3 regions of the Aeromonas veronii genome follow, and region 3 is predicted to be linked to each of the others. Evidence: riboswitches for the same ligand, from Rfam matches in the RefSeq annotation. Region 3 holds a riboswitch; each other region holds the start of a gene.
What was found. A riboswitch is a leader RNA that binds a small molecule or an ion and turns the genes downstream of it on or off. The one in region 3 is predicted to bind cyclic di-GMP.
Positions count from the first base shown of each region.

Region 1 (7,834 bases), 1.6 Mb from region 3:
ATTCTCTTCAGATCAAAAAAGGCCCGAAAGGGCCTTTTTTCTATCACCTGGCGAGTCCGAAGACATCGCCACATTTATGCACTGTCATCAGTTGCAGCTCGCTGCCCCCTGATCGACCCAGACGGCAGACTTGCCGGGCTCGTCGCCCTTGGTCCAGTACTGCGCCTTCCACTTGCGGCCGTTATAGGTGGTGAACTCCCCGGCGTTGTAGGCCACACCGGCATTCCAGCCAAGCTGCACCGGGCTCACCAGCTTCCACTGATCCGCAGTCTGGCTCGGTTCGTTGCCCTGGGTCCAGTACTTCGCCTGCCACACCAGTTGCTTGTGGCTCACCTTGTCATTGGTGTTGTAAACGGTGCTGGCACTCCAGGCCGGATGGTTTGCCGCATCCGGATCGGTTGCCTCACAGCCACCACCGGTGCTGACCGGTTTGACGGTCAAACGGGTAGTGGCGCTGGCATCCAGGGAGCCATCGGTCACCACCAGCGTCAGGTCATAGGCGGTGTCGCTGGTGACGCTCGGGCCCGTGACCACCAGGGTCGCACTGTTCTGACCGGTGGCGGTCAGACCCGCCGGCAGGCTCCACTGATAGGTCAGGGCATCGCCGTTGGGATCCGAGGCGGTGGCCTTGATGGTCACCTGCTTGCCGGACTCCACGGTGGCGGTGGCCGGTACTGTGACCACGGGGGCCAGGTTCGGCTGCGGCGCCTTGTTGGTCACCACCACCTGATCCTTGGCCGTGAGGTTGTGATCGTCGGTGACCGTCAGCTCGAACACCAGATTGATGTCCGCACTGACGCCGTCCAGTACCACACGAGCCTTGGCTTGCGTGGCGTCGAGCAGGGAGACCTGCGGGCCGGAGACCTGCTTCCAGGAGTAGGTCAGCACGCCGCTCTCGGGATCGTGGGAAGCAGAACCATTGAGGGTCACCTCGGTCGGGCCGGTGACGCTCAGATCGCTGCCGGCGTTGGCCACCGGTGGCTTGTTGGCGGGCGGCGTGGTGCCTTCACCGTGACCGAGCCCCTCGTGCATGGCGTTGAGGATGTCACCGTTGTCCGCATCGATTTCCCAGGCAAACAGACCGCCGAGCTGGTTAGCCAGCACATACTGCCCCTTGGCCTTGACCGAACGATCGTTGTCGAAGCTGATGAGATCGCCGGTGCTGGCCTTGAAGACGTATGGCGCTTCGGCCACCTCGTCATAGCCCTGCTCCCAGCCCGCGCCCATGCGGTTGTTGACGATGTCGCGATAATCCACCACACCGTTCTCCCAGGTGCCCTTGACGGGGCCGGTGGCGGTGCCGGTGAAGGGGTTGCCGGCCGAGTAGCCATTGACCCCAGTCCAGCCACGGCCATACATGGCCGCCCCCACCACGACCTTGCCCGGGGTGACCCCCTGGCCGAGCAGCGCCTTGACGCCCTTGTCGGTGGTGTACTTGGTGGCAGGATCCCAGTTGGAGGCAAACAGGTTGGTCTGGTGAGCCAGGTTCTTCAGATCGAAGGCGCCGCTGAAGTCGTAGCTCATCAGGAAGATGTAATCCATGTACTGCTGGGCCGCCTGATAGTCGACCTTAGCAATCTTGTCGCCGCCGGCGCTGATGGCCGAAGTCAGCTCATACTGGCGGCCGGTCTCGGCTTCCAGTTCATCCAGCATGGCGCGCAGCTCTTTCATCAGCACCACATAGGTGGCACCGTCAGCCGGGCCACCCAGGCTGGGGTTGGCGCCCTGACCGCCCGGGAACTCCCAGTCGATATCCACGCCGTCGAAGAATTTCCAGGTCTGCAGGAACTCTTTGACCGAGGCGACGAAGGTGTCACGCTTGGTCTTGTCCCCCAGGAAGTAGAAGGGGTCGGACAGGGTCCAGCCGCCCACGGAAGGGAGGATCTTGAGGTCCGGATAAGCCTGCTTGAGGGCCATCAGGTTGCCGAAGTTGCCCTTGTAAGGCTCATCCCAGGCGCTGAGGTTGCCTTGCGACATCTGGATCGCTGCCCAGGGATCATGGATGGCGACCTTGAAGTCTTCGCGACCGGCGCACGCACGCTGCAGCGCCTCGAAGCTGCCGGAGATCTCTTTCAGGCTGTCGTTGATGCCATTACCGCCGCAGATGGGGGTAAAGCCATAGAGGATATGGGTCAGGTTCTGGGCCGCGACCTTGTCCACGGTGAACTTGCGACCATAGACGCCCCACTCCACGTAGTAGGCACCCACCACCTTGCCGGACTTGTTGACGTAGGGCTTGTTGTTCTCTTGCAGCGGCGCCTTGAGAGGGACCAGATGGCTACCGTCCGTATCGGCGACCATCAATTCCTTTTTGTCGGAGAGGGTACAGCCATCGGCGTTGCACAGGGCCACCTGCATCTGGTAGCGACCACCCTTGGTGACCTTGAAATTGGCGGTACCCGCCGCGCTGGCGGTGCCGGACCACACTTCCTTGCCATCGAGCAACACCTTGGCGGTCTGGCCCACATCACCGGACCAGAGGTTCCAGGTCACGCTGACCGGGGCCCCATCCTTGTGGACGGTGACCAGCTTGTTGTAAGAGGTGGCAGCCTGATCGACTTCAACGATGGCGAACTTGGTGGGCCCCGACCCAATGGTGGGTTTACCAGGGGCGGCGGCGAAGGCGGAGGTAGAGCAGATCCCCCCGACCAGCAAGGCCAGCAGGGAATGTTTTGGACTGAACATAGTTGAACTTCCTTATTTCGTTATTGGTATGAACAACGAAAAAGGCAACGCAACCTGACAGGTAACGCAGACAACATCGCCACCATGGCTTGGCTCCATGGACGATACAACCTGTGGTGGCCCCGCTATCTTAGGTACTCGGACCCTTAGACCGGAGGCTTTGCGTCCCGGGCTTTCACCCGGTTTGCCTTTTTGCACAACTTGATTTGCGACGAAAATAATCGCCGAATGACTATAGATGAGAGAGCTGGCCCCGCCACCTAGTAAATATGACAGTGAGAGGGACTCACTATTGACAGTTGGCTGCGATCACGCAGCCAAAAGATAGCAACGTCGCCGATAGTCTGGATTGATAACCATTATCACCCCGACCAATCAAAGATGGATTCTGTGAATGCAGTCACGCAATGGGTAGCAGCAGGCTGTTCATCAGGGCCCTGAGCTTGAGGGGTTTGACCGGTTTGCTGATATAGCCATAACCGTGTTCACGGATCTGGGCCTGCAACTCGCTCTTGCGATCCGCACTGATGATGATGCCGTCGATGCCATTGCCATGGGCCAGCCGGATCATGTGCAGGGCCTGCAGCCCCGTCTTGCCGTCATCGAGGTGATAATCCGACAGCACCAGCCTGGGCAGGAAGCCACCGGCGATGAGATCCTCCGCCTGGGCCTGGCTCTGGGCACAGCGTACCTCGCAACCCCAACGCCCCAGCAGGGAGGCCATGGCGGTGAGGATATCCTCCTCGTTGTCGATGCAGAGGATCCTGACCCCCTCCAGCTGGCTGTCCCGCACCACGGGGGCTGCCACCGGTTGTGGCTGCACGGGGCGGGCCGCGAGATTGAGGGTGATGGCAAACACCGAGCCCACATCCGGCCAGCTGCGCAGCGAGAGCTGATGGCCCAGCACCAGGGAGATGCCGCGGGCGATGGCGAGCCCGAGGCCAAGCCCCTGCTCGCGGGCGGTGCGGGAGTGATCGAGGCGGGAGAACTCGTCGAAGATGGTCTCCTGCTTGTCGTAGGGGATGCCGGGACCATTGTCCCACACCTCGATGCGCACCTTGTTCCCGAGCCGGCGACAGCCGAGCAGCACCCGCCCCCCCGGGTTGTAGCGAAACGCATTGGTGAGGAAGTTTTGCAGCACCCGGCGCAGCAGGCGCACGTCGCTGTGGACCGCGAGCCCGCTCTCCACCACGGAGAACTGGATATCTCCCGCTTGCGCCAATACTCCGAACTCTGCCTTGAGGTTGTCGAACACGTCCCTCAGGGCGAAGTCCAGCTTCTTCGCCTTGAACTTGCCCGCTTCGAGCCGGGAGATATCCAGCAGATCCGTGATGAGATCCTCGGTCGCCCCCAGGGCATCGTCGATGTGGCGGGCGATCCGGATCTGCTCTGCCCTCTGCTCCACTCCCTGCTCCCCTGGCAGCATCTCCAGCAGGGAGGAGGTGAACAGCTTGGCGGCATTGAGGGGCTGGGTGAGATCGTGGCTCACCGCCGCGAGGAAGCGGCTCTTGGAGTGATTGGCCCGCTCCACCTGCTGGTTCACCAGCAGCAGCTGGCTGTTGAGCGCCGACAGCTCGCGGGTACGCTCCGCCACCCGCGCCTCCAGGTGCTCATTCGCTTCCCGCAGCACCCGCTCCGCCGCCCGAAACGGGGTGATGTCGGTGAAGGTCATGACGAAGCCTCCCGCCGGCATGGGGTTGCCCTGCATCTCGATCACCCGGCCATCCGGCCGCTCCCGGGCCGAGACGTGGGGGCTGCCCCGCTGCATGAAGGCGACACGGCGCGCCACATGGGCTTCAATTTCACCGGGGCCGCACAGCCCCTGCTCGGCGTTGTAGCGAATGATCTCCTCGATGGAGCGTCCCACCTGGATGAGGCCGTGTGGATAGTGGAACAGCTCGATATAGCGTCGGTTCCAGGCCACCAGCTTGAGCTCCCTGTCCACCACCGAGATCCCCTGCCCCATGTGTTCGATGGCCCCCTGCAGCAGACCCCGGTTGAAGCGAAACACGTCCGAGGCCTCGTCCACTATGGTGGCGATCTCCTCGAGCTGCATGTTGCGCCCCTGCAGGGCGGAGGCCAGTACCAGCCGCGCCGACGAAGTGCCGAACACCCCGGCCAGCAGCCGCTCCGTGTGGGCGATAAGTTCGGCCGAGGCCTGCATCTGGGGCGCCAGGGTGCCGCCGTGCTCGCCGGCGAAACGGCCGAAGGCCCGTTTGACCCGGCTGGATCCCACGAAACGGGCCGCCAGCATCTCCAGCTCCTTGACCGAGACCCGCGCCTGATAGAGGGTCGCCTGATCCCGGCTCGGCTTGCCGACGAAGTTCGCCGCCTGCAGCCGCTCGCTCACCGCCGCCCGCGACAGCAAGGATCCCGCCACATAGCCCGCGAGGTTGAGCAGCAGGCTGATGAAGATGCACCAGGCCCCGAGGCTCAGCTCCCGGAACGCGGGCCAGTTGGGCGGTGCCAGCAGGGCCTCCAGGGGGGAGCCCGCCAACAGGCCGCTTTCCGCCAGCAACGTCAGGAACCAGAGGCTGACCCCGAGGCCGAGACCGAGGTAGACCCCCTTGCGATTGCCATGACGCCAATAGAGGCCGAGCAGCAGCGCCGGGGCAAACTGGGCCACGGCCCCGAACGACAGATAGCCGATGCGGGAGAGGCTGGTGAGATCCCCGAGCCAGAGATAGAGGGTCCAGGCCGCCAGCAGGATCAGCAGGATGACGCCGCGGCGCACCTGCAGCAGCAGCCGCATCAGCCGCTCATCCCGCCCCTGTTGCCAGAAGCGGCGCAGCAACACCGGCAGCACCAGATCGTTGCTGACCATGATGGCCAGGGCGATGGTACAGACGATCACCATGCCGGTGGCCGCCGAGGTGCCGCCGAGGAAGGCCAGCATCGCCATGCCGTCGAATCCCAGGGACATGGGCAGACTGATGACATAGGTGTCCGACCCCAGATCCGCCCCCACCCACTGCTTGCCCGCCAGGGCCAGAGGCCAGATGAAGAGCCCCATCAGGAACAGATAGAGCGGGAAGACCCAGCGCGCCCAGTGCAGATCCTGCCCCTGGTTGTTCTCCACCACAGTCACATGGAACTGGCGCGGCAGGCAAATGACGGCGCACATGGCCACCAGCGTATAGATGGCGAGCTCCAGCAGGCTGCCCGGGGAGACATCCACCACGGCATCCATGAAGTCGCTGGCCACCAGAGAGCGGCTCTGGCTCGGCTCGCTGATGATGAGCCAGAGCGCGAAGCCCCCCACCGCCATGAAGGCGAGCAGTTTGACCAGGGACTCGAAGGCGATGGCCACCACCATGCCGCGATGGTGTTCGGTGGCATCCAGGTTGCGGGTGCCGAACAAAATGCTGAAAAGGGCGAGTATGAGAGTGACGCCCAGAGCCAATTCCCCGGTATTGCCAGTGGGCCCTGCTGGCACCGAGTTCGCCATCAGCAGATCCAGCCCTGTGACGATCGCCTTGAGCTGCAAGACCAGGTAGGGAAGTATCCCCATCACGGCGATCAGGGTGATCACCATGGCCAGTCGCTGGGACTTGCCATAGCGGGCTGCGATGAAATCGGCGATGGAGGTGATGTGCTCGCGCTTGGCCACCAGGATGAGGCGGGCCAGGAGCCGCCAGCCGAACAGGAACACCAGCATGGGGCCGAGGTAGATGGGGACGGGAGACCAGGGGGACTCGCTGGCCTGGCCCACGGTGCCGAAGAAGGTCCAGGAGGTGCAATAGACCGCGAGCGACAGGCTGTAGAGCAGGGGCTGCCCCTTGAGGCGGCGGCGCTTGCTCTTGTCCGCCACGAAGGCGATGAGGAACAGCAGGCCCAGATAGGCGAGCGACAACCCGATCAGCAACCATCCTTGGTGCATCTGCTCAGACTCCCTTGTCCAGATAGATGAGAGGCGCCGCCCAACCGCCGCGCCGCGAAACGGCAATCATGACTGGCTCCCGACAGGGGTCACATCGCGCAGGCGCAACACGAACACCGGCAGCACCACCAATATCATGAGGTAGAAGATGCCGCCACCGAGGGGCTCGAACAGCACGCCGCAGAGGGTCATCAGCGCCGCCACCACCATGCCTAGGCCGAGAGCCGCATAGAGCCCCTGGGCCGGGATCATCTGCTCGGGAGGCAGTTGGCGGGTCATGAAGCGGATGGCGCCCAGGTGGCTGACGCAGAAGGTCACCGCATGGAGCAACTGGCCGAGCACCAGTACACCGATCTCGCTGGAGGCGCCGAGCAGGGCCCAGCGCACCACGCAGCCGATGGCACCGATGAGAAACAGGCTCTGGGCACCGAAGCGCTGCAGGAAGCGTTTGTCGGCGGCGAACATGCAGATCTCCGCCACCACCCCCAGCGCCCAGAGGTAGCCGATGACGGTGCCGCTGTAGCCCTCGGCCTTCCAGTAGATGGCGCTGAAACCGTAGTAGGCGGCGTGACTGCCCTGTAGCAGGGCGGTGATGAGCAGGAAGCGCCGCACCGAGGCGGACTTCAGGGTCTCTCTCAGGGAGGCCCTGTCTCGCTCCCCCACCAACTCCTGTGGCGCGGGATGGAGGGGCAGCAGACTCAGCACCAGCATCAGCAGCAGGCCCGCCGCCATGGTGTGCAATACCCAGTCGCTACCGAAGTTGCCCACCAGGGCCCCCACCAGGGTCGAGGCGACGATGAAGGCGAAGGAGCCGCACAGCCGCACCTTGCCGTAGTCGAGGTGGGTCTGCACCACCATGCGGGTGGCCAGCGCCTCCCCCACCGGCATCAGGGTCGGATAGATGAAGTTTGCCACCAGGGTCAGCGCCACCAGCCACCAGAGATGGTGACTCAGATAGAATCCGAGGAAGGCCAGCAGACTCAAGAGGCAGAGCAGACGGATCAGCGGCAGCAGCTGCCCGGCTCCCTTGATCCGCCCCATGATCAGCAGATTGCCAGCAAAACGTATCGCCATGCCGGCACCGAGCAGCAGACCTATCTGTTCGGCGCTCACCCCTATCCCCTCCAGCCAGAGCGACCAGAACGGCAGGTAGGCGCCATAGACGAAATAGAAGGCCCCGAAGAAGAGGGCTAACCAGGAGAAGGCGGGCATAGAGACTCGGCAATGGCGCAAGGGGCATAGAGAATACCCCATCCTGGCCCAGGTATC
Region 1 covers NZ_CP157875.1:901,192-909,025, reverse strand. The annotation lists gene ABNP46_RS04350 (glycosyl hydrolase family 18 protein) at 88-2,685, opposite strand; cyclic di-GMP riboswitch class I at 2,798-2,884, opposite strand; gene ABNP46_RS04345 (hybrid sensor histidine kinase/response regulator) at 3,086-6,565, opposite strand; gene ABNP46_RS04340 (3-phenylpropionate MFS transporter) at 6,632-7,777, opposite strand.
Region 1: another riboswitch for cyclic di-GMP. It lies ahead of ABNP46_RS04350 (glycosyl hydrolase family 18 protein); the one in region 3 lies ahead of gbpA (N-acetylglucosamine-binding protein GbpA).

Region 2 (7,834 bases), 240 kb from region 3:
GCGGTTCGATCCCGCGTAGCTCCACCATTATTGAAGAGGCAGACGGTATCCAGAACCGTTTGTTGAATGACGAAGTTTCGGGGTTATAGCTCAGCTGGGAGAGCGCTTGCATGGCATGCAAGAGGTCCGCGGTTCGATCCCGCGTAGCTCCACCAAACACTCAAGGCCACCGTTATCGCGGTGGCCTTTTTGTTTTCTCAGTCATTTATTATTTTCATGATTGCCGTCTCTTCATTTACAAATCAAATGACCAACATGAGAAAGCCCGCGACTGTCGCGGGCTTTTTTCGTTATGCAGCGTACATCATGAGCTGTGTCGGCGGCGCCAGGCCAGGGGCAACAGGGCCAGCAGCAGGGCGCCCATGGCACCGCCACCGCCGTCCTTGCTCGGCTCCTGCAGCTTGAGATCGACGATGATGGGATCGTGATCCGAGGCGCTGAACGGGTTGTCGGACTTGACCATGTCGCCGGTGAAGCCCCGACCGTATTCGAACAGGTTGCTCTCGTAGGAGTTGATGTGCCAGTCGGCAACGGCTACCACCTTCTTGGCCAGCGTCGGGTTGGCGAGGGCATAGTCCAGGGTGCCGAGCTCCGCCTCATAGCTGTAGGAGATCGCTTTCTCCTGGTTGAACTTGACGTTCAAATCCACCAGACCATAGCTCTTGGCCACCTCCTGGCCGATCTGCTCATAGGCCTGCTCACCGAGGAAGGTGTGGGAGGCGGAGCGGATCTTGCGATCGCTGCTGGCCGGCGCATAGTCGGTCAGCACCCGGATCGGGTCTTCCTTGGCGTAGGAGTTGAAGTCCCCCACCAGCAGCACCTGGCCCGGCAGCTTGCTCACCGCCTCGCCCAGCACCTTGGCGGCACTGACCCGGAACTCGGTGCACTTGCCTTGCAGGTCGGCGGGCTCGGTCTTGCCATCCCCGTTCTCGTAGCAGCCCGATCCCTTGGATTTCAGATGGTTGACCACTAGGGTCAGGGGATCCTTGCTGCCCGCCACGGTGAAGCTCTGTACCAGGGAGTCGCGCTGACCGGCGGTCTTGGCGACGCCACCGACGGTGTAACGCTGCTCCGGCAGCGGGATCACGCCGGCGTCCCCGCTCGGGGTCAGCTTGGCCGGGCGATAGAGCATGGCCACCATGATGGCGTCGCCGCCGAAGTAGCGTTCTTGACCAAGCTGGGCCTTGGGCAAACTGACGAAGGCGTAGTGCTGGCTCGCGTCTTTCTGCTGGGCGTTGAGGCTCTTGACCAGGTCGCTGATGGCGGAGTGCTCGTCGAAGCCGTTGTTCTCCATTTCCATCAGGCCGAGCAGATCTGCGTCCATCTCGGTGATGGCGTTGACTATCTTGGTGCGCTGTTGCTGGAAGTCTTCCAGGTTCTTGGCGCCGCGGTTGCAACCCTTGGCGCTGTCCGCATCCGCCTGATCCTTGCACAGCACGTTGAGGGCACCGCCCACGCTGGAGTGGCTGGTGAAGTAGTTGAGCACGTTGAAGCTGCCGACCCGCAGATCCGTGCCGGCGGTGCGGGCAGGGGCGCGCTGGCGATCGTTCTCGTCGGTGCGCAGCAGGTCCCCGACCGTGATGGTCTGATCCTTGGGCACGATCAGCCGGTATTCGTTGTAGCTGTAGCCAACCAGGGCCTCCAGGTTGACCGGGGCATCGCCGACCCGCAGGTAGCCCTGCTCCGGCTCCCAGGCGGGCAGCCAGGGCAGCTTGCCATCGGCGGCCTTGAAGTCCGATTCGAGGAACACCCGGTTGCCCCCATTGGCCTCGGCCAATGCCTTGGCCTGGTCGCTACCCGCCACGTGCAACTGGGTCGGTTTCATCAGGGGCGCCAGGTGGGAGAGCACCAGGTTGTTGCGACGGGCGGCATAGTCGTAGCTGAAGTTGCGGCTGATTTTGAGCTCACTGCCCGCATCGAGGCGCACCCGCATCCCCTCGTGGCGCTCCAGCGCCCGGGCCAGGGTTTCCCCCTCCAGCACCCGCAGCGCCGTGGCGGCGGGGACAGTGCCCTGAGCCAGCACCTGCAGGCGGGGAGTGCTAGCGTCGAGGACGGGCTTGAGCTGGGTATGGTTGTAATACTCTTCGACCTTGGCCTCCAGACAGACTTCGGCCCCCGGCTTGATGCCCGGGTACTTGGTCGCGAAGTTCTTGTCGTTGAGGTAGACGAAGATGCCATCCGAAGTCTGGGGGTCTCCATCCCCCTGCACGTCTTGCAGGTAGAAGCCCTTGTTCAGACTTTCGCCGAGGGCGCTGACCACGGCTTTCACCGAGACGCTCTGATTGCTTTCAAACTGGCCGTCCGGGATGAGGGGGCTCTTGTCGCCACTGCCCTGGATGGCGGGGATGGGGGTGAGGGCGCTGTCGGCCGGGCAGCTGAAGCCGGCGGCCTGGAGTGACGGGGACGCGAGCGCGAGCCCCACGGCCAGTGACAGCAGGGTAGGGGTACCTTTCATTGTGTTTCCTTTTTTATTTTTGCCAGTGATTCCATAGCCTTGGTGCCTGAACCAAGGGCGCGCATTGTCACACTTCTGGCTGCTCATACCAGTGAACCAGCGCACAGAATGGGGAAGCAAAAGAGGCTGTTTCAATTTTTTTGACACAGCTAACGTTATGAAAATAATGATAAAAATGTCATTTCATCGCGGATGAAATAGTGTGAGCCCGCCAGCGTTTACATATTTCTCATCGAGAATGAAGATTGAGTGTTTGTCACTTGCTTCCTATACTCGGGCTGTTCCTCACGGAACCCAGGTAAAGAGCAAACCGACAGTGATGTCGAGACGCAAAGCCTCCGGTCTGCCAGCGATGACAGATAGCGGGGTTCCCCCGGGTGACATGAGGGTATGTGGCCCGTCCATGGCCTGTTGTCGACCCCTTTTCGCCTGTTGCTGTTGCCCTTTGCCCGGTCATTAAAAGCCAAGACCAACAAGGAAGATAACAAGATGCAACAGACCCTCAGGCCCAGCAGGCTCGCCATGCTGGTTGCCCTTGCGACCATGCCCGGCTGGGCGCAGGCCGCCTATCCCGCCTATCAGGCCGGTACCGCCTACAAGGCTGGCGATATCGTCAGCAACGTAGGCAACCTCTATGAATGCAAGGAATTCCCCTACTCCGGCTGGTGCGGCGCTTCGTCCTACCACTATGCCCCCGGGGTGGGCACCGTCTGGGCGGATGCCTGGAAGCCGTTCACCGACGGCAGCACGACGCCGGGTCTGACGCTGGCCATTGGCTCGCCCGCCGCTGGTAGCGCTTTCAATGAAGGTGCCCCGGTCGCCCTGGCGGTGACCCTTGGCGGCAACAGCAGCGCCCTGGTCAAGGTCGAATATCTGATCGATGGCACCCAGGTCGCGGTGAGCAGCGCAGCCCCCTGGTCGGCGAGCTGGACTGCCAGCGGTGTCGGTGCCCATCAACTGAAATCCCGGGCGCTGGACAAGGATGGCAAGGTGCTCGGCGAGGCGGATGTCAGCTTCAACGTCGCCGCCGTGGTGGCGCCCGAGGCGCCGAAGGTGAGCCTCGCGAGCCCGGCTGCCGGTGCCAAGGTGACGCTGGGTCGCAGCACGGCGGTGAGTGGCAACGTCACCGATGCCAACAACGACGTGGCCAAGGTCGAGCTGTTCGTGAACGGCCAGAAGGTGGGCGAGGATACCAGCGCGCCCTGGCAGGTGAACTGGACACCCCAGGCCAAGGGGCTGACCGGCCTCAAGCTGGTCGCCACCGACAAGGGCAATCTGGTGGGCGAGTCCGCCCAGGTGGATGTGCAGGTGGAAGAGGCGGCGCTGCCGCCCACCGGCGGCAACCTCTCCTGCGATGTGCGCCAGATCTACCGCGCCGATGGCAGCGAGTGCATGGGGGATGACCATGCTCGCCGGGTCATCGGCTACTTCACCTCCTGGCGTACCGGCAAGAACGGCCTGCCCGCCTACCTGGTGAATGACATTCCCTGGGACAAGATCACCCACATCAACTACGCCTTCGCGGCTGTGGACGAGCAGAGCCACACCATCAAGGTGGATGACGCCGCCACCAAGATGACCTGGAGCGGGGTGCCGGGTGCCGAGATGGATCCCGAGTTCGCCTATCAGGGCCACTTCAACCTGCTCTCCAAGTACAAGAAGCAGTATCCGGACGTGAAGACCCTGATCTCGGTCGGGGGCTGGGCCGATACCCGCGGCTTCTACACTGCCACCACCAAGGGTGACTGCACAGTCAACACCGCCGGCATCAACGCCTTCGCCGATTCCGCGGTGAGCTTCATCCGTCAGTACGGCTTTGACGGGGTGGATGTGGACTATGAATACCCCACCTCCATGAAGGATGCGGGCAACCCCAACGACTTCCCCCTCTCCAACCAGTGCCGGGCCAAGCTGTTTGCCAACTACGAAGTGTTGATGAAGACCCTAAGGGGCAAGTTGGATACGGCCGGTACCGAGGATGGCCGCAAGTACATGCTGACCATCGCCTCGCCGGCCTCGGCCTACCTGTTGCGCGGCATGGAGAACTTCCAGGTCACCCAGTATCTCGATTACGTCAACCTGATGACCTATGACTTCCACGGTGCCTGGAACAACTTCGTGGCTCACAACGCCGCCCTGTTCGACAACAAGGCGGATCCCGAGCTGGCTCAATGGGGTGTCTACAGCCAGGCCCAGTACGGCGCCATCGGCTACCTGAACTCCGCCTGGGCGGCCCACTACTTCCGTGGCGCCCTGGCAGCTGGCAAGATCAACATCGGGGTGCCCTATTACACCCGTGGCTGGCAAGGGGTGACCGGCGGGACTCATGGTCTCAATGGCAAGGCGGCCCTGCCGAGTCAGAGCAACTGTCAGCCGGGCACCGGTGGCAGCACCATTCCTTGCGGCAACGGTGCAGTCGGGATCGACAACATCTGGCATGATCTGGACAAGAACGGCAAAGAGATCGGCGCTGGTGCCGTGCCCATGTGGCACGCCAAGAACCTGGAGCATGCGGCCAGCCTCGGCATCACCACGCTGCCGAGCTATGGCACCGCCTGGGGTCTGGATCCCAATGATCCTGCCGATGTGATCCAGGGCCAGTATGTGCGCTACTTCGACGACAAGGCGCAGGTACCCTGGCTGTGGAACGAGCAGAAGAAGGTGTTCCTCTCCACTGAAGATGAAGAGTCCATGGGCAAGAAGCTGGACTACATCGTCAAGCGGGGCCTGGGGGGCGTCATGTTCTGGGAGATGGCGGGGGACTATGACTTCGATCCGGCCAAGAACGAGTATGTGATGGGCAGCACCCTGACCAGTCTCGCCTATGACAAGTTCAAGGCGGCCACACCGCCCAACCTGAAGCAGAACGATCTGCCTGCCCCGGCGGCCCAGCTCGATATCGCTGTCAGCCTCTCCGGTTTCAAGGAAGGAGATTCCAACTACCCGATCAACCCCACCCTCAAACTGACGAACAAGTCGACCCAGACCATTCCGGGTGGTACGCGTATCGAGTTCCTGGTACCCACCTCCACCTCTGACACCATCACGGATCAGAGTGGCATGGGGCTGAAGGTGGTGGAGAGCGGTGGCAACCAGAACTCCGATGGCATCGCGGGCGAGAAGGACTTCCACAAGGTGGCCATGACGCTGCCGACCTGGAAGGCCTGGGCACCGGGTTCCGACGTCGAAGTAGCCATGACCTACTACCTGCCGGCGGCGGGTGTGCCCAGCGGCGTGCGCCTGATTGTCGGCAGCCAGACCATAGGTCTCAAGGCTGACTTCCCGGCGCTGGCCGAGGCCGTGGTGGGCACGGGCGGCGGTGATGGCGGCAACGGTGGCACGACCTGCAGCAGCCAGAGCGTCAACCCGGCGAGCTATCCGGCCTATCCGAGCTGGCCGCAGGGGGATCACGCCAATGCCAACGATCGCGTGACCAATGGCAAGGCGGTCTGGCAGGCCAACTGGTGGACCAGCAGCGAACCCAAGGCCGGTGACGGCAGCTGGAAGCTGGTGTGCAACTACTGATGTGATGAAGCGGCATCTTTCCGATGCCTCGTAGAGACGACAAATCCGGAGCCTGGCTCCGGATTTTTTTATGAGGAGTCAGCGTGATAAACGGCCATAAAAAAGACCGCTCCGAAGAGCGGCCAATGTGCCACCAAGGCAACTGGTGGGGCAGAGCCCCTTGTGTCGTGGAGGCATGGCGAAGCCAATGCTTCGCCTGGCATGTCACTGGGTGACGGCGCCCCCTTGTTGTTCCTTCAGGAAGTTGATCCAGGGAGAGGCGCGGCCGCTGACGCTGCCGTTTTGAGCCGCCTGACTGAAGGCGGAGAGCGCCTCCTTCGGTTTCTGCTGCTCAAAATAAGCCACCCCGGTCAGGAACTTCAGATCCGCCCGCTGTTCCCCGTTGGCATTGGCCGCCGGCTTGGCGGCGAAGGCCACCAGATCCTGGTAGCGTTTGCTCTGGATCATCATGCGCGCCATCTTCAGCTGCAGTTCGGCGTTGGGGGCCAGCTTGTAGGACTTGGCCAGGGTATCGATGGCCGGATCCAGCTCCTTGGCCTGATGCCAGTAGTTGGCCAGCGTCTTGTAGTTGGTCGCACTGCCCTCGATGATCCCGTCCTTCATGGCCTTTTCCATCACCCTGGCGGCGCGATGGGGAATGCCGGTAAAGGCCAGGTAGTTGGCGAGGCGCTGCAACTCGTTGGCCTCGGTCAGCATGCCGAGGTTATAAGCCCCCTCCAGCGCTGCCAGTGCCTTGGCGTCGTTGCCCGCCTGCATGTGCATGGCGGAGAGCTGGGTCCAGTACTTCTTCTTCTCCGGATACCGGTCGATGAGGGCGGTCAGCACCTCGGTGGCCGGTTTGTACTGTTTCAGCTCATAGTGCGCCGCCATCTTGAGCAGATACCAGGACTCGGGCGCCTTGCCCCCCGACAGCTTGATGGCCTGATCCACCGCCGGTATGGCTTCCCGGTACTGCTTGAGCTGCACATGGGCGTTGGCCAGGGTGATGTAGGCGTGGGGGGTGGGCTTCTCGTCCTTGCCAAGGCTCGCGAACCACTGGTTCATGGTGCTGATGGAGGCCTTGAAGTTTCCCTCCGCCATGTAGAGCTGGGCCAGGTTGTAACGCACCTGCTGGGCCACCGGCTGCGGCAGGCCGCCGGTGGCGATGGCATCGGCGAAGTACTTGGTCGCCTGGCCGTATTTTTCCTGTTGCGCGGCCACGAAGCCCAGGGTCTGCAGGATCACGCCCTTGTCGTAGACCCGCTCGCCTGCGCCGGACAGCGCATCCTGCAGCTTGGCATTGGCCTCGCCGTATTTCTTCTCGGTGATCAATTCCTGCGCCTTGTTGACCGCGCGATAGGCGCGATCGGAGAGGGCGGGTTGCTCGGCGGCCCAACTGGCGGTGCTGAGCAGCACCGCCATGGCGACCGGGGCGAGGATCAGGGTATGTAACTTTTTCATCGCCACCTTCCTTAGTTGACCGCGAACTCGATCTCTTGCTGCATACGGGAAGCCTGCGGCTTGCCATCGACCATGGCCGGTTTGAACGTCCATTTGGCGATGGTCTTGCGGGCCTCCTTGCCGAGGTCATAGCTGCGTGGCTCTTCCTTGACGATCCGCACGTTGCTGACGGTGCCGCGCTCGGTGACGGTGAATTCCACCAGCACCTTGCCGCTCGCCAGTCCCGCCAGGGCCGCCTTGCGGGGCATCATGGGCTCGAAGGTCGCCATGGGAATGGCGCCGTTGTTGCCACCGATGCCACCACCGCCGCCACCCGTGCTGTAGGCACCGAGGGCGTTGCCGCCACCAATGTTGACCGGGATGTCGAGTTTGGGCATGTCCATGGGGGAACTCTCCATCTGCGGCCGGTCCGTG
Region 2 covers NZ_CP157875.1:3,625,987-3,633,820, reverse strand. The annotation lists tRNA gene ABNP46_RS16700 (tRNA-Ala) at 1-27, shown strand, start outside; tRNA gene ABNP46_RS16695 (tRNA-Ala) at 80-155, shown strand; gene ABNP46_RS16690 (ExeM/NucH family extracellular endonuclease) at 305-2,455, opposite strand; cyclic di-GMP riboswitch class I at 2,750-2,831, shown strand; gene ABNP46_RS16685 (glycosyl hydrolase family 18 protein) at 2,978-5,980, shown strand; gene ABNP46_RS16680 (tetratricopeptide repeat protein) at 6,185-7,420, opposite strand; gene ABNP46_RS16675 (energy transducer TonB) at 7,432-7,834, opposite strand, start outside.
Region 2: another riboswitch for cyclic di-GMP. It lies ahead of ABNP46_RS16685 (glycosyl hydrolase family 18 protein); the one in region 3 lies ahead of gbpA (N-acetylglucosamine-binding protein GbpA).

Region 3 (7,834 bases):
TCGTGCAGAATGAAGCCGGCGAAGGAGAGGTTGGCCTTTCGTTCGAACTGGAAGATGGCATCGAGCACATTGTTGAGGCAATCCGCCTTGCTGGTCGGCCCCGGCCGGGCGCAGACCACCTTATGCACATTGGGGAAGCGGGCGCAGACTTCGTCCACATCCTTCTGGGTGTCGGGATCATTGGGATAGGTGCCGACGAAGATCTGGTAGTTCTCGTAGTCAAAGCGGGTCGCCGCCAGCTCCGCCATCTGACCGATCACCCCGGTCTCATGCCAGGCGGGCACCATGATGGCGAGAGGCTGCTCCTCCCGTTCATAGAGTGCCGGGTATTCCAGACGTTCGTGGCGACGATAGACGGTCAGTCGCCGCCAGGTGGCGCGCAGCCAATAGACTGCATCGATAAAGAGATCGTCGACGCCGCTCACCAGCATGGCCATCGCCACCACGATGGCGATCAGCTTCAGACCGTAGAGATAGGTGGCAAAGCCATCAACCAGCCAATATTCCGACATCAGGATCACCCCAGCAAGGTATCAGCCATGATAGCCACGATGCGCGCGCAGGCCTGGCCATCACCAAACGGATTGGCCATGGTGCGCGGGGCAAAGTCCGCCGCCTGCCACAGTTCGGTGACACGCTGGACGATGCGCTCCTCATCGGTGCCCATCAGCTGGGCATAATCGGACTCCACCGCTTCGGGCCGTTCGGTTTCCTCCCGCAGCACCAGCAGCGGCACGCCGTAAGTGGGCGCCTCCTCCTGCAGGCCGCCGGAGTCCGTCATCACCAGCCAGGCATCGGCGATGGCCTGCTGCATGGCCAGATAATCGAGGGGTTCGGTCAGGGTGACATTTGGCAGATGGCCGAGCAGCGGATAGACCGCCTCCTTGATCACCGGGTTCAGATGCACCGGGAAGAGCACCCGCATATCGGGATGAGCGGTGGCGAGACGGGCGATGGCACGGCAGATCCCGTCGACTTCGTCACCCCAGTTCTCCCGGCGGTGCACGGTGACCAGCAGATGACCCGGCTGGGGATTGTTGCGCTGGATGCCATGGCGCTCACCGGCCCAGAGCTGGGCATCGATGACGGTGTTGCCGGTGACATGGACCCGCGCTGCCGGCACCTGCTCGGCCAGCAGGCAGTCCCGCGCACGGGGAGTCGGCGCCAGATGCAGTTGTGCGATGCGCCCAATCATCTGGCGCAGCCCCTCTTCGGGGAAGGGGCGGTCAAGGCGATAGGTACGCAGCCCGGCCTCCACATGGGCCACCGGCACCTGATGATAGAACCCGGTCAGGGCGCCGAGGAAGGCACTCTCGGTGTCCCCCTGCACGATCACCATGTCCCAGTGCTCCTTTGCCATCAGGGCTTCCAGCTGGGCACGGCAGCCCTGGCTGAATTCAAAGAGACTGGCCCCCTGGCGCTGCAGCGACCAGTGAGGGCGGATATCGAAGCACTCGAGCAACTGGGTAGCCATGCTGTCATGCTGACCGGTATGCACCCAGCGCACATCGGCCCAGGGCGCCTGCAGGAGGGCATGATAGAGGGGGGCGAGTTTGATTATTTCAGGGCGAGTGCCCGATACCATCATGATCTTCTTCATCACAACATGCTCCGTTCATGAGAACCATATCACCGCAAGGAGTCTAGCCGACCAGACACATCATCAGCCCGTACCTATGCAGAATAATATCAATAGATTACAAGTCACTAGGGAGGAGGGGAACACTAATAGGGGGCGATTCCCCCGGATGATCACTCGTGGATATCCTGATACCGCGCGACAGCAGGCACGGTACCTAACGCTGGCATCCCTGTTCGCCCGGCTCGGTGTGAGGCGGTCATCATCATTGAATGGATATAGAACGTCATCAGATATGGAGCGAGTCATCAGACCCTCGTCATAGGCAATCCAGCCATCTCACGGGGGAGATCTGTGATTTTCCGAACCCGGTTCGCACCGAGGGTGGCCTATCAATCATCTGCTCAGGAGCCAGGTCAGTCCATATTTAAAATGTAAATATTCCAACAAATCGAACATAAACCAAATCCAAATCAATTATCTGAACTTAAGTCGACCTCATGACATATAGCAGCAGAGCGAGGAAGGCGATAGCGGATAAACCGGCAAGGGTCACCTCTTGTCGTACCCTGCCTGGCGCCCGCTGAGCCCGATAAAAAAAGCCCCTTTCGGGGCTTTTTTGTGCAGGCATTCGATGACATCACCGTTGGCCCCTAGGCGGGCTGACTCTCCCCCTGATAATAGCGCCGGATCCAGGCTTCAAAGTCCGCCAGCATGCGGGCTTCCGACTCGCTGTTGTCGGCGATGAGCTCGGCCCCGTGCACCACCCGGATATGGGCATTGAGGGGGGCACCATCACCGACGGGCGGACGCTGACGCGCCGCCGCCATGCAGGCCGAGGCCGTGGCCCAGGCATCCTCCACACTCTGGTTGCACACCCGGGCCAGGGGAGCTGCGCTGAAGCCCTCGCCGGTCAGGCTCTGCAGGGTCTGGTCATGGGTCATGCCGTTGCCCGGCCCCCAGTAGTGGGCCGCCAGATCCGGGCCGATGCGCGGGTTGTCGGTGAGATAGCCATCCCGGCGCAGGAAGTAGGCACGGGTCTGCTCCACCGCCATCAGGGCCAGCAGGTAGCCGTGGTAGGCGCAGGCCGACTCCTGATTGAGCAGGTGCGGAATGGCGAGCAGCGGGCGTGGACTCTCTACTCCCAGGATCCTGCGCTCCCACTGGCGGGCCAGCGCCAGCACGGCGGCCGGAGTGCGCTCGGCATCCTCCATGGCATAGAGATCCCGCTCGAAGTAGGAGACCAGGGCAATCTGGCGCTCGTTGAAGGCCCTGAACGGCTGGCGAGCCTCGATCATGGCCTTGATGAGGGCATCCGGGATCGCTTCCCCCGCCTCATTGCGGGCGTACCCCTTGAGCCAGTCCGCATCGTCCAGCAGGCTGTCGCAGAACATGGATTGCGTCTCCGCATAGGTCATGGAGGTGGGCGGAAACTCCTGGGAGAAACAGGGGGCGTTGCCGGTGACGTTGGCAAAATGCGCCGCGTGTCCCCCCTCGTGGAACAAGGTGTTGAGGCCATTCCAGCCGCTGCCCACCTGAGCAGGGTTCGCCAAGCTGGTGAAGTTGACCACGGCAGGCACCCACTCCCCCTCCTGCCAGAAGCTCGGCACCGGGCCATGGCAGAAGCCGTTCTCGTATTTCCCTTCCCGGGTCAGCAGATCCAGGGTCAGGGTCGCCTCCCGGTACTGGATGCCGAGGCGACGGAAGCTCTCGACCCAATCCTTCAGGGCTCGGGAGAAGGGCACGTAGGGGTCGAGCTGACGGGTCACGTCACCGCTCACGAAATAGCGCAGGTTGTGGGGCAGCAGCGCCGCCTCCCCCTTGGCCCCCTTCAATTCGGCGAGGCCCAGGTGCACCCGATCCTCGGTGCGGGCGATAAAGTCATCGAGCACGGCGAACAGCTGCTCCGGGCTCATCTGCTCGTTCTTGCGCACCTTGTAGTCGAAGTAATCCCGATAGCCCATGGCGCGGGCGAAGCGGTTGCGAAGCGTGACGATGGCCAGATAGCCGTTGTCGACCACCCACTGCTCCAGGGTATGGAACATGGCGAGCGCGCTCTGGCGCACCGCCTCATTCGCGCTGGCCGCAAGGGAGGCACTGGCTGCCGGCAGGCTGCCGGCCACCTGCCGCCCCTGCTCGTCCAGCAGGGTCAGCTTGAGCTCCTTGCGACGGGCGAACAGCTCTGCCTCGGCGGCCACCAGTTCGTCCATCAGCACCGCAGCCTGTGGGTCTTCGATGACGTTGCACTCGAAGAAGGCTATCCAGCCCCCGAGCCCCCGTTTGAGATCCGCCCCTTCGGCCTCGGCCAGCATGGCCCGCAAGACCGGCAGGCGGGCCGGATCGGCGCAGAATGCCTTGTAGGCCTGTTCGGCTGCGGTGAACCCGGCCTGATCATCGCTGGTGCCCATGTAGGTGGACCAGAAGAGATCCTCCTTGCGCCTGTGTACCTTCAGGTAGTCGGCATTGAGCTGGTTCAAGTAATTCCTGGCATTGGAAATCATAAGGTCCCTCTTTTTATCGGCGGCCACTGGCCGACCGTTCCTTTTTTGATGGCGCCCTGACAGCAGGGCGGGTGCGCGAGGATGCGCCTCATCACGCTAGCAAAAGCAGGCTCCGCTGTCTGCCGCGAGCAAAGGATTATCTTCGTGAATGGAGTCTTCCTGGCGGCGCTGGGTGCCGGTGGCAGAGAGGCCGGGGCCACATGGGGGAATAAAAGCAAAAAGTGGCGTATTGGCTCTACTCCGATGAGAGCAAGCTGTAAAGATTTACACTTAATAATTCAATAGAAAGAAGTCATGATGGGAGCGTCGTAGTCAAACGCGACACCATGACCCATTTTGTAGTCATTTGGCAAACTGGTTGAAAGGCCAGGACGCAAAGCCTCCGGTCTAAAGACATGTCGTCCAGGATAGCGGGGTTGCAGCACAGTGTTTCGGGAAACTCCCCTGCCAACTTGACTGCCCACATCTATCGAACAGAGGAATGTATGGCAGCAACTATTCAACTCAATCACCTCACGGCGGCGCTCGCACTGCTGGCCAGTGGCGGCGTGCTCGCTCACGGCTACATCAGCCAGCCGGAGGCACGCAACTACCTGTGCAAGACGGGTGGCAACATCCAGTGCGGCGCCATCCAGTGGGAACCCCAGAGCCTGGAGGCACCGTCCGGCTTCCCCGCTGGCGGTCCGGCCGATGGTCAGATAGCCGCCGCCGGCCATCCGCAATTTGGCGAGCTCAACGTCCAGACCAGCGATCGCTGGACCAAGCGCGACGTGAAAGCCGGCCCCTTCGCCATCAGCTGGACCTTCACCGCCAACCACACCACCCGCAACTGGCGCTACTACCTCACCAAGCAGGACTGGGATCCGAACCAACCACTGACCCGGGCCTCCTTCGACCTCACCCCCTTCTGCGTCATCGACGGGGGCATGGTGCAACCGCCCAAACAGGTTACCCACAACTGCGTCCTGCCTGCCCGTACCGGTTATCAGGTGATCCTGGGTGTCTGGGAGGTGGGGGATACCACCAACAGCTTCTACAACCTGATCGACGCCCGCTTCGAGGGTGGTACCCAGCCCCCCCTGAGCTGGAGCCAGGGCGGGACCATCTATCCCTCCATCGATCTGGCGGCCGGTGACAAGGCCATGACCCGGGTGTTCGATGCAAGCGGCGAGCGCACGGATCTGCAGACGGTGCTGACCATCGCCAGCACCGAGCAGGGCCAGAAGAACAACTGGGCCCACGCTCTGGCCAGCAAGATCAACGGGGAACAGAGCCAGATCCGCGCCGGTCAGCAAGGGAGTGACGGCCAGTTCAATCCCGTCTACGGCCAGAACCCTGTCTTCCTCAAAGCAGGCAGCAACCTGCAACGGGTCGAGATCCAGCTCGAGCAGCAACAACCGCCGATCGGTGACAGCGTCAGCGTGAGCGGCCTGGAGAGCGAGTACTTGCTCGATGGCGGCAAGCTGACCCTGAGCTTCACAGTCGCGGCGCAAGGGGATCTCGCTGTCACCAGCACCCTCTATGACCATGGTGGCGTCGCCAGGGGGCAGAGCAGCGCCGACATCAAGGACAGCAGCCAGAGCTTCACCATGCCGCTGACCGGGTTGAGTGCCGGCCATCATCAACTGGTGATCACGGGTAAACCCAAATCGGGAGGCGCGGCCGTGCAGCAGACCCTGGATCTGATGCTCAAGGATCCGGCCAGTGGCGGTGACTATCAGTACAGCTTCCCCGAGGGCGTCGCCGCCTACACCGCCGGCACCAAGGTGTTGCAACCCAAGAACGGCAAGATCTACCAGTGCAAGCCCTTCCCCTACAGCGGCTGGTGCAGCCAGTGGGCCAGCACGGCCACCCAGTATGAGCCGGGCGTCGGCTCCCACTGGCAGGAGGCCTGGACCCAACTGCCATAATCGTCTGAATGCAAAACAGGGAGCCCGAGGCTCCCTGTTTTTTATGGCGATTCACTCAGATCTGGTAATCGAGCGCCGCATCGTTGCGCAGAGCCCGCGCCTGGATGTCTGCCAGCGCCAGTTCCGGGTTGCAGAGCTGGATGAACTGCCAGGCGAAATTGTGCTGGAACTGCCCCTGCTTGAGGCCGATCCAGGCGGTGTGAGGGGCAAACAGCCGGCTGCCGTCGAGTTGCACCAGCCCCTTGTCCCGCTGGCCGTTGAAGGCCATGTCCGCCAGTATACCCACCCCCATTTCCAGCTCGACATAGGTCTTTATGACGTCGGAATCCTGAGCCGTCAGCAGGATCTGCGGCACTATCCCGGCTTCGGCAAACGCTTCATCTACCCGCACCCGCCCGGTCAGCCCCGCCTGATAGGTGACGATGGGCCATTGGGCCAGCGCCGCCAGGGTCAGCTCCCGCTCGGCGGTGAGGGGGTGCTGCTCCGGCACCACTATGTTGTGATGCCAGCGATAGTAGGGAAACGCCACCACCCCTTCGCTCTTGTCGAGTTGCTCGCTGCTGATGCCAATGTCCACTTCGCCGGTCTGCACCAGCCGCACTATCTCCTCCGGGCTGCCCTGACGCAGCTCCAGCTGCACCAGCGGGAACTGCTCGCGAAACGCCTTCACTACCCGCGGCAGGGCATAGCGCGCCTGGGTATGAGTGGTCGCGACCAGCAAGCGTCCCGAGTCGCGGTTGGCGAAGGTGCTGGCCAGCTTGCGGATGTTGTTGGCGTCATTGAGGATGCGCTCGGCGATCACCAACAGCTCCTTGCCGGGCTCCGTCATGCCGAGCAGCCGCTTGCCGTAACGGATGAAGAGCTCCAGCCCCAGCTCTTCTTCCAGCTCGCGGATATGGCGGCTGACCCCGGACTGGGAGGTAAACAGGGCGTTGGCGACCTCGGTCAGGTTGTAGTCCCGCCGCGCCGCCTCCCGAATAATGCGTAATTGCTGAAAATTCACGTCATCGCCTCCTGCGCTGACCGGCCCCGTGGATGGGCTCCCGGAGCCTTGTTCTCTGTCTCAAACCTGAACACGATGGATGGCTCGCGCACTAGATCTGGTAGTCCGGGTAGAGCTGAGCCTGCTTGGCGATCAGCCTCACCCCCTGCCCCGGCACCAGGGTACGGGCAGCCTCCTTGCTCAGCTCGGCCTCGTAGTGGGCCCCCTTGCCATTGGGAGTGCCTGCGTCACCGTTGCCCCTGAGTTCGACCCGGATCCGCGGCCCCATGGGCAACAGACGAGTGATGGTGGCGCTGATGCCACCTGGCGCATCCGCTGGCAGGATCTCCAGCTCGTGGGGGCGCACATAGGCGATGGCCGCGCTGCCCTGGGCCAGCCGGGAGTCACTCGCACCCCCCAGCCACTGCTCGCCGATGCCGAGCCCCTGCTCCGCCACCCGGCCATGGAACAGGTTCACGCTGCCGAGGAAGCTGTGGACGAAGGAGCTGGCGGGCTGGTCATAGACCTCGGCCGGAGTGCCGACCTGCTCGACCCGACCGGCATTCATCAGCACCACCCGATCTGCCACCTCCAGCGCCTCCTCCTGATCGTGGGTCACGAACAGGCTGGTGACGTGCAGCTCGTTGTGCAGTTCCCGCAACCAGCGACGCAGCTCCTTACGTACCTGGGCATCGAGGGCGCCGAACGGCTCGTCCAGCAGCAAGACCTTGGGCTGTACCGCCAGGGCCCGCGCCAGGGCAACTCGCTGGCGCTGGCCACCGGAGAGCTGGGTCGGGTAACGGCCAGCCACGTGGCTGAGCTGCACCAGATCCAGCAGCTCCTTGACCCGGGCACGGATATC
Region 3 covers NZ_CP157875.1:3,869,679-3,877,512, forward strand. The annotation lists gene nrfB (cyclic di-3',5'-guanylate-activated glycosyltransferase NrfB) at 1-512, opposite strand, end outside; gene wecB (non-hydrolyzing UDP-N-acetylglucosamine 2-epimerase) at 518-1,600, opposite strand; gene ABNP46_RS17795 (M3 family metallopeptidase) at 2,233-4,080, opposite strand; cyclic di-GMP riboswitch class I at 4,419-4,504, shown strand; gene gbpA (N-acetylglucosamine-binding protein GbpA) at 4,566-5,990, shown strand; gene cbl (HTH-type transcriptional regulator Cbl) at 6,046-6,993, opposite strand; gene ABNP46_RS17810 (sulfate/molybdate ABC transporter ATP-binding protein) at 7,085-7,834, opposite strand, start outside.